Regions from separate parts of the Streptomyces sp. NPDC053493 genome, predicted to be linked through region 2. Evidence: riboswitches for the same ligand, from Rfam matches in the RefSeq annotation. Region 2 holds a riboswitch; the other holds the start of a gene.
What was found. A riboswitch is a leader RNA that binds a small molecule or an ion and turns the genes downstream of it on or off. The one in region 2 is predicted to bind cobalamin.

Region 1: it holds a riboswitch for cobalamin, as region 2 does, so the genes downstream of both, ACIGO8_RS02285 (ribonucleoside-diphosphate reductase subunit alpha) here and ACIGO8_RS16780 (ABC transporter substrate-binding protein) in region 2, are expected to answer to the same signal.

The regions. Positions count from the first base shown of each region.
Region 1 is NZ_JBITXS010000001.1:525,841-530,650, forward strand. Features, by position in the region: gene mctP (monocarboxylate uptake permease MctP) at 1-926, shown strand, start outside; gene ACIGO8_RS02280 (GNAT family N-acetyltransferase) at 1,140-1,658, shown strand; cobalamin riboswitch at 1,702-1,839, shown strand; gene ACIGO8_RS02285 (ribonucleoside-diphosphate reductase subunit alpha) at 1,970-4,318, shown strand; gene ACIGO8_RS02290 (ribonucleotide-diphosphate reductase subunit beta) at 4,318-4,810, shown strand, end outside.
Region 2 is NZ_JBITXS010000005.1:119,317-124,126, reverse strand. Features, by position in the region: gene ACIGO8_RS16785 (FecCD family ABC transporter permease) at 1-735, opposite strand, end outside; gene ACIGO8_RS16780 (ABC transporter substrate-binding protein) at 732-1,805, opposite strand; cobalamin riboswitch at 1,848-1,989, opposite strand; gene ACIGO8_RS16775 (Mov34/MPN/PAD-1 family protein) at 1,971-2,396, opposite strand; gene ACIGO8_RS16770 (amino acid permease) at 2,483-3,919, opposite strand; gene ACIGO8_RS16765 (DUF2017 domain-containing protein) at 4,263-4,810, opposite strand, start outside.

The sequences.
Region 1 (4,810 bases), on a different contig from region 2:
CCTACGAGGCACTCAACCCGAAGACCGGCAAGCCCAAGGGCGCGCTCGTGCCCGGCGAGGCAGGCCAGTGGACGTACGCGACGCTCGCGCTCGGCTCGGCGCTCGCGCTGTTCATGTACCCGCACTCGATCACCGCGACGCTCTCCTCCAAGAGCCGCGAGGTGATCCGGCGCAACACCACCATCCTGCCGCTGTACTCGCTGATGCTGGGTCTGCTGGCGCTGCTCGGGTTCATGGCGATCGCGGCCGGTGTGAAGGTGACCAACGGCCAGCTCGCCATCCCGCAGCTGTTCGAGAACATGTTCCCGGCCTGGTTCGCCGGCGTCGCCTTCGCCGCCATCGGCATCGGCGCCCTCGTCCCGGCCGCCATCATGTCGATCGCCGCCGCCAACCTCTTCACCCGCAACATCTACAAGGACTTCATCAAGCCCGACGCCACCGCCGCCCAGGAGACCAAGGTCTCCAAGCTCGTCTCGCTCCTGGTCAAGGTCGGCGCCCTCGTCTTCGTCCTCACCATGGACAAGACCGTCGCCATCAACTTCCAGCTCCTCGGCGGCATCTGGATCCTGCAGACCTTCCCCGCCCTCGTCGGCGGCCTGTTCACCCGCTGGATGCACCGCTGGGCCCTCATCGCCGGCTGGGCCGTCGGCATGGTCTACGGCACCGCCGCCGCCTACGGCGTCGCCAGCCCCACCCAGAAACACTTCGGCGGCTCCTCCGCCGAGATCCCCGGCATCGGCGAGATCGGCTACATCGGCCTCACCGCCTTCGTCCTCAACGTCCTCGTCACCGTCGTCCTCACCCTCGTCCTGCGCGCCGTGGGCACACCCGACGGCGTCGACGAGACCTCCCCCGAGGACTACACCGCCGACGCCGGCGACACCGGCGTCGTCACCGAGCCGCCGAAGGTCGGCAGCGCGCACTGATCCCACCGGGCGGGCAAACGGTCCCGCCACGCTTCCGAACGGCCGCCGGGGCCCCTGCCAGGGGTCCCGGCGGCCGTTTCTCGCGGCGAGGCGACTCCCGGGCGGCCCGACTGCCCCGGCGGCCCCAGCGCCCCCGCACCGCCCGGCGGCCCCAAGCGCCGCCCGGCGGCCCCCCGGCGCGCGTCCGGCGCGGGGCGCGGGAGACTGCCGGGCATGGACTTCATGATCAGAGACGTACGGCCGGAGGAGTACGCGACCCTCGGCGAGCTCACCGCCCGGGCCTACCTCGACGACGGACACCTCCTCCAGGGCGAGGACGACTGGTATTTCGGCCATCTGAAGAACGTGGCCGGGCGGGCCGAGGTCGCCGACGTGCTCGTGGCCGTCGCCCGCGACGAGGCGGACGGCGCCGTCCTGGGCGGTGTGACCTTCGTCCCGGCGCCCGGAGTGATGGGCGATCGCGCCGAGGCCGGCGAGACCGAGATCCGGATGCTGGCCGTCGCGCCCGCCGCCCGCGGCCGCGGTGTCGGCGAGGCGCTCGTGCGGGCCTGCGTGGACCGCGCGCGGGCCGTTCCTGGCTGTGTGCGGATCGTTCTGTCCACCCAGACCGGGATGCGCACCGCGCACCGGATCTACGAGCGGCTGGGCTTCGGCCGCGCCCCGGAACGGGACTGGTCGCCGATCCCCGAGCGGCCTGAATTCCGACTCCTCTGCTACACGCTGGAGTTGTAGCGGCGCAAACGACACACAACATGTGGGGGGTGCGGCAAGCGGCGCCCCCCACATGTATGCTCGTCCTCGCTGTCGCCGCAGGGGAATCCGGTGGAAATCCGGAACTGTCCCGCAACGGTGTGCTTTTGCGTGTTTCGCGCACGGGCGAGTCCGAGGACCTGCCGGCAGCGCGCCCGGTCCGTCCGTTCCGGGTGTCACAGACGTCCGGGCCTCGCGGAGTGGGCCGGTGGACGCGGCGCCGCCATGCCTGCGGCCGCCGCCGCCCGCCTCCCTTCGCCCTGGCCCCGAGCCGAGCGAGGGAGAGCCCCCACGTGACCATCGCGCCCGCCGATCCGGCCGCAGCGATCGAGAACGACGGCCCCGGGACCGTACTCCTGCGGACCCTGACCGATCTCACCGCCGACCTCCCGGACGCCGACCCCGGCAAGGTCGCCGCCGCCGCGCTGCGCGGCCGGCACGCGGGCTCGGACGAGGCGGAGCTGCGCGAACTGGCCACCGAGGCCGCCGCCGGCCTGATCGCCGAGGACCCGGCCTACTCCCGGCTCGCCGCCCGGCTGCTCACCCTCACCATCGCCGAGGAGGCGGCCGGACAGGGCGCGACCTCCTTCGCCGCCTCCGTCGCCGTCGGCCACCGCGAGGGCCTGATCGCGGACCGCACCGCCGAGTTCGTCGCCCGGCACGCCGACCGGCTGGACGCGACGATCGACCCGGTCGCCGACGACCGCTTCGGCTACTTCGGCCTGCGCACCCTCTACTCGCGCTACCTGCTGCGCCACCCGATCACCCGCAAGGTGATCGAGACGCCGCAGCACTTCATGCTGCGCGTCGCCTCCGGCCTCGCCGAGGACGACAGCGACCGCGCGGTGGACGAGGTGACGGCGCTGTACGGGCTGATGAGCCGGCTCGACTACCTGCCCTCCTCCCCCACCCTGTTCAACTCCGGCACCCGCCACCCGCAGATGTCCTCCTGCTACCTGCTGGACTCCCCGCAGGACGAGCTGGACTCCATCTACGACCGCTACCACCAGGTGGCGCGCCTGTCGAAGCACGCGGGCGGCATCGGCCTGTCCTACTCCCGCATCCGCGCCCGCGGTTCGCTGATCCGCGGCACCAACGGCCACTCCAACGGCATCGTCCCGTTCCTGAAGACGCTCGACGCGTCCGTCGCCGCCGTGAACCAGGGCGGCCGGCGCAAGGGCGCCGCGGCCGTCTACCTGGAGACCTGGCACGCGGACATCGAGGAGTTCCTGGAGCTCCGCGACAACACCGGCGAGGACGCCCGCCGCACCCACAACCTCAACCTCGCGCACTGGATCCCGGACGAGTTCATGCGCCGGGTCAACGCGGACGCCGACTGGTCGCTGTTCTCCCCGGCCGACGTCCCCGAGCTCGTCGACCTGTACGGCGAGGAGTTCGACGCCGCGTACCGCAAGGCGGAGGAGGCGGGCCTGGCCAAGAAGACCATGCCGGCCCGCGACCTGTACGGCCGCATGATGCGCACCCTCGCGCAGACCGGCAACGGCTGGATGACCTTCAAGGACGCCTCCAACCGGACCGCCAACCAGACCGCCGAGCCCGGCACCGTCGTCCACTCCTCGAACCTCTGCACCGAGATCATCGAGGTCACCGACGACGGCGAGACCGCGGTCTGCAACCTGGGCTCGGTCAACCTCGGCGCGTTCGTCGTCGGTTCGGACATCGACTGGGAGCGGCTCGACGAGACCGTCCGCACCGCCGTCACCTTCCTCGACCGGGTCGTCGACATCAACTTCTACCCGACCGAGCAGGCGGGCCGCTCCAACGCCCGCTGGCGCCCGGTCGGCCTGGGCGCGATGGGCCTGCAGGACGTCTTCTTCAAGCTGAAGCTGCCGTTCGACTCCGCCGAGGCCCGCGCGCTGTCCACCCGGATCGCCGAGCGGATCATGCTGGCCGCGTACGAGGCCTCCGCCGACCTCGCCGAGCGCAGCGGCCCGCTGCCCGCCTGGGACAAGACCCGCACCGCGCGCGGCGTCCTGCACCCCGACCACTACGACGTGGAGCTGAACTGGCCCGAGCGCTGGGCGGCGCTGCGCGAGCGGATCGCCTCCGTCGGCATGCGCAACAGCCTGCTGCTCGCCATCGCCCCGACCGCGACGATCGCCTCCATCGCGGGCGTCTACGAGTGCATCGAGCCGCAGGTCTCCAACCTGTTCAAGCGCGAGACGCTGTCCGGCGAGTTCCTCCAGGTCAACACCTACCTGGTGGACGAGCTGAAGCGGCTCGGCGTGTGGGACGCGCAGACCCGCGAGGCGCTGCGCGACGCCAACGGCTCGGTGCAGGGCTTCGGCTGGGTGCCGGCCGAGGTGCGCGAGCTGTACCGCACGGCCTGGGAGATCCCGCAGCGCGGCCTGATCGACATGGCGGCCGACCGCACGCCGTTCCTCGACCAGTCGCAGTCCCTGAACCTGTTCATGGAGACGCCGACCATCGGCAAGCTGTCGTCGATGTACGCGTACGCCTGGAAGCAGGGCCTGAAGACCACGTACTACCTGCGCTCGCGCCCGGCGACCCGGATCGCCCGCGCCGCCCAGGCCGCCACCCTTCCCGTCCAGCAGGTCGCCGACCCCGACGCCGTCGCCTGCTCCCTCGAAAACCCCGAGTCCTGCGAGGCCTGCCAGTAATGAGCACCACCCGGAACCAGAACCTCCTCGACCCGGGCTTCGAGCTGACCCTGCGTCCGATGCGCTACCCGGACTTCTACGAGCGCTACCGCGACGCCATCAAGAACACCTGGACCGTGGAGGAGGTCGACCTCCACTCGGACGTCGCCGACCTCGCCAAGCTGTCGCCGGGCGAGCAGCACATGATCGGCCGCCTGGTCGCGTTCTTCGCGACCGGCGACTCGATCGTGGCCAACAACCTGGTGCTCACGCTCTACAAGCACATCAACTCCCCGGAGGCGCGCCTGTACCTGTCGCGCCAGCTCTTCGAGGAGGCCGTGCACGTCCAGTTCTATCTGACGCTGCTCGACACCTACCTGCCCGACCCGGACGACCGCGCCGCCGCGTTCGCCGCCGTCGAGAACATCCCCTCCATCCGCGAGAAGGCGCAGTTCTGCTTCAAGTGGATGGACTCGGTCGAGAAGATCGAGAAGCTGGAGACGGCCGCCGACC
Region 2 (4,810 bases):
GCGGAAGCGGGCGGTGTCGAGGCCGAGCACGGTGGCGCCCTCCTCGCCGACGAGGAGCAGGTCGAGCGGGCGGGCGAGGGTGAGCAGGGCCCCGATGCCCAGCGCGAGGACGGCGGCGGGCAGGGCGAGGCTGTCCCAGCGGGCGCTGCCGAGGCCGCCGAGCGACCAGAACAGCGCCTCCTGGAACTGTTCGGGCCGGCCCGCGACGACCAGCAGCAGGGTGGTGAGCGCGGAGAGGATGTACGAGACGGCGACGCCGGCGAGCACCAGCCGGGCGCCGGTCATGGTGCCGCCGCGGCGGGCGAGCGCGTAGACGAGGACGAGCGAGAGCAGTGCGCCGGCGAAGGCTCCGGCGGGCAGGGCGACGGTGGTGGTGAGGCCGCCGATCAGCCCGATGCCGCCGCCGGCGACCAGGACGAGGACGGCGCCCGCGGAGGCGCCGGAGGAGATCCCGAGCAGGAAGGGATCGGCGAGCCGGTTGCGGACCAGGGCCTGGAGGACGACGCCGACGACGGCGAGGCCGGCGCCGACGATCGCGCCGAGCAGCACCCGGGGCAGCCGGACGTCGAGCACGATCGTGCGGTACGGGGAGGGCGCGGCCCGGCCGGTGAGGGCGTCGAGGACCTGGCCGGGCGGGATGCGGACGGAGCCGAGGGCGAGCGAGGCGACGACCGCGGCCGCGAGCGCGACGAGCAGTCCGGCGACGACGGCCGACTGCCGCTGGGCCGGGCTCATCGGGCGTCGGGCGTCGCGGTCGGGTGCGCGGCCGAGGGCGTCCGGGCCGGGGCCGTCCGGACCGCGGGCGTCCGGGCCGGGTGTGCCGAGCCCGTCCGGTCCGGGTGGAGCTGGGCGGCGAGCTTGCCGATGGCGGCGGGCGCGCGGACGCCGAGGACGGTGTCGGACAGCGGCAGCACGGCGAAGCGGCGGTTCTTGATCGCGGGCACGTCGCGCAGGGCGGGGTCGTCGAGGAGCCGCTTCTTCTTCTGTTCGACGGTGGTGGCGCCGTAGTCGTAGATGAGGACGACGTCGGGCTTGCGGGCCACGACCTGTTCCCAGCCGGCGTCGCCGAAGGTCTTGTCGAGGTCGGCGAAGACGTTGCGGCCGCCGGCGCGGGTGATCAGCTCGTTGCCGATGCCCTTGCCGCCGGCCGTGAACGCGGTCTTGTCGCCGCTGTCGTAGACGAAGACGGAGACGGGTGCGACGCCCTGGAGCCGCTGCTCGGTGGCGGCGACGCCGGCGTGGGCCTCGCGGGTCCAGCGCGCGGCGCGGTCGGGCACGCCGAAGGTGCGGCCGACCTCGTCGACCTCGCGGTAGAGGTCGTCGAGTGAGGTGCGGCCGCTCGGGCAGTACTCGGTGTTGAGGCGGCTGGCGATGCCGGAGGCCTTGAGGTCGTCGCGGCCGCGGCCGGCCTTGGCGTCGAAGGCGGAGGCGTAGCCGCCGTAGACGAAGTCGGGAGCGGCGGCGAGCAGCGCCTCCTTGGAGGGGTACTCCTTGGCGAGGACCGGGACGGAGTCGTACGCCTTCTTGTAGGCGGGCAGGATCGCGTCGTCCAGGTAGGCGGTGCCGGCGAGCGACTTCTCCAGGCCGAGGGCGAGCATGATCTCGGTGACGTGCTGGTTCATCGTCACGGCGCGCTTCGGCGGGGCCTGGAAGGTGGTGGTGACACCGCAGTTGGTGACGGTGTACGGGAAGCCGGGCGCGGCCGCGCCGGCGGCTGGGGTCCCGGTGCCGGGCGCCGGTGCGGAGCAGGCGGCGAGCAGGGGTATCAGGGCGGCGGCGGACAGCAGCGGGCGGCGCCAGGACATGACGGTGCGGGCCTCCTGACGGGGATTTCCACGTCCCCGAGCGGTGGTGAGAAGGCGGCAGGTCAGTTCCTGGCTCGCGTCCCCTGGGGGACGGTCACAGTGGCGGGACCGCGCCGGATTCGCACCGGCTTCCTGGGTCCTGCCGCCCGAAAGGTCGCGATCAGCCTACTCGTAGGCCTCGACGATCTTGACCTCTTCCTCCGCCACGACGCCGTCGACGATCGTGTAGGAGCGGAACTGGAAGGGCCCGGCGCCGTCGGTGTCGGCGGTGGAGACGAGGACGTAGTGGGCCTGCGGCTCGTTGGCGTAGGAGATGTCCGTACGGGACGGGTAGGCCTCGGTCGCCGTGTGCGAGTGGTAGATGACCACGGGCTCCTCGTCCCGGTCGTCCATCTCGCGGTAGAGCTTGAGCAGGTCGCCGGAGTCGAACTCGTAGAAGGTGGGCGAGCGGGCGGCGTTCAGCATCGGGATGAAGCGCTCGGGGCGGCCCGTGCCGGCCGGTCCGGCGACCACGCCGCAGGCCTCGTCGGGGTGGTCCGCGCGGGAGTGTTCCACGATCTGGTCGTACAGGGCCCGGGTGATGGTCAGCATGCTCATCAGAATAAACAGACGGGCCGCTCCGTACCGAGAAGTGGTACGAAGCGGCCCGCATGCTGAGACGGTGCAGGTCGGAGGTGTTACGACCGCTTGGCGAAGGCGGCGCTCTCGGGGTTGCGGGCCTTGAGCACCAGGTAGGACACGGCCAGGATCAGGCCCCAGACCGGCGCGCCGTAGAGCGCGACCCGGTTGTCCTTGTCCATGCCCATGGTGACGACGACCATGGCGATGAAGGCGAGCGAGAAGACGCTGAACCAGATGCCGCCCGGCGCCTTGAACGGCGACTGGGGCAGCTCGCCGCGGTCGGCCTTGAGCCGGTAGCGGATCTGGCAGATGAGGATGACGATCCAGGCCCACATGCCGGAGATGGTGGCGAAGGAGACGACGTAGTTGAACGCCTCGCCGGGCCACTGGTAGTTGATCCAGACGCCGACCGTCATCAGCGCGGCGGAGACCGTGGTGCCGACCAGCGGCGTGCCGGACTTGGTGAGCTTGGTGAAGACCTTCGGGCCCTGGCCGTTGAGCGCGAGGTCGCGCAGCATGCGGCCGGTGGAGTACATGCCCGAGTTGCAGGAGGACAGGGCCGCGGTCAGGACGACGAAGTTGACGATGGCGGCGCCGATGCCGAGGCCCATCTTCTCGAAGGCCGCGACGAACGGGCTGACGCCCGGCTTGAACTCGGTCCACGGGACGACCGACAGGATCATGATCAGCGCGCCGACGTAGAAGACGGCGATGCGCCACGGCACGGTGTTGATGGCCTTCGGCAGGACCGTCTTCGGGTCCTTCGACTCGCCCGCCGTCACGCCGACCAGCTCGACCGCGAGGAAGGCGAACATGACCATCTGCAGGGTCATCAGGGTGGAGAAGATGCCGTCCTTGCCGGCGAAGAAGCCGCCGAGGTCCCACAGGTGGGTGACGGAGGCGGTGTCGCCGGCGTCGGAGAAGCCGAGGGTGAGGATGCCGGCGCAGATCAGGATCATGCCGACGATGGCGGTGACCTTGACCATGGAGAACCAGAACTCCAGCTCACCGAAGAGCTTCACGGAGATCAGGTTGGCGCCGTAGAGGATCACGGTGAAGACGAGGGCGGACAGCCACTGCGGGATGTCCCACCAGTACGTCATGTAGGTCGCCGCGGCGGTGACCTCGGTGATGCCGGTGACGACCCAGAAGAGCCAGTACGTCCAGCCGGTCGCGAAGCCCGCGAAGGGGCCGATGAACTCCCGCGCGTACTCCGAGAAGGAGCCGGACACGGGGCGGTACATGAGGAGCTCGCCGAGCGCCCGCATGATGAAGAAGATGACGAGGCCCGCGATGGCGTACGCGAGGATCAGGCTCGGTCCCGCGATGGAGATGCCCTTGCCGGCTCCCAGGAAGAGTCCGGTGCCGATGGCGCCGCCGATCGCGATCATCTGGATCTGGCGGGCGCCGAGTGCCCGGTGATAACCCTCGCCCGAGGCGGAGTCCGCGGCCTCATTGCCGTCGTGCTGCTTGTCGACCTGCACTGAGGTCATGGTGGTGCGCCTTTCTCCATGCTGATCCGCGCGCGGCCGCTGGGCCGTGTGTGCTGCGGGTCAGGTCCTGATCCCCCCGGATGTGGATGGAGTGCCGCCGGCGGTCAGCCGGTCGTAGCGCCCCCGGGGACAGGGGTGGCGTCCCCGGGTGGTCGTGAAGATTTATCACGGGGTTCACAGTGATCGGCGCGTTCGCGCGTGACCCACGCCACATGAATAGCAGGGCCAAAAGGACACAAGAGGGCAAGGAAGGCGCTTGGATAACGTATTCGTTATCCGGATTTGAGCGTCCGCTGAGCGAACACCGCGGATACCGGCCGGTAGCCCGTTCCGCGGAGCGCCGCTACGGCAGGAGCGTCTCGACGAGTGACTCCTGAAGTCCGCCGAGCCAGAGGTACGCCATCACCATCGGCTTGCGCGGATCGGAGTCGGGCAGCCGGTAGAGCTGCTCGCTCTCGTCGTCGTCCTTGACCTCCAGCCGGGTGCCGATGGTCAGCCGCAGGTCGTTGAGCGCGCCGAGCCAGGCCCGGGACTCGTCCGCGGTGAGCTTGAGGACGCCGCCGCCCTCGCCGGCCGCCGCCGAGGCGAGGGCGTCGAGGCTGCGCACGACCGCGAGGGCGTCGTCGCGCTTGCGGGCCCGCAGGTCGTTCTCGGTGAAGCGGCGGAAGTCGGCCGCGGCCTGCCGCAGCTCGTCGGTGTCGTCCCCGTACGCGTCGGGGAAGAGCCGGCGCAGCGCCGGGTCGGAGGGCGGTTCGCTCGGGCCCTCGGCGAAGAGCGCGGCCAGCGGGTCCTCGCCCTCCACGGGCTCGTCGCCCGGGCCGATCAGCTCCATGAGCTGCACGGCGAGCGAGCGCAGGATGGAGATCTCGACCTCGTCGAGCGCGACGGCCG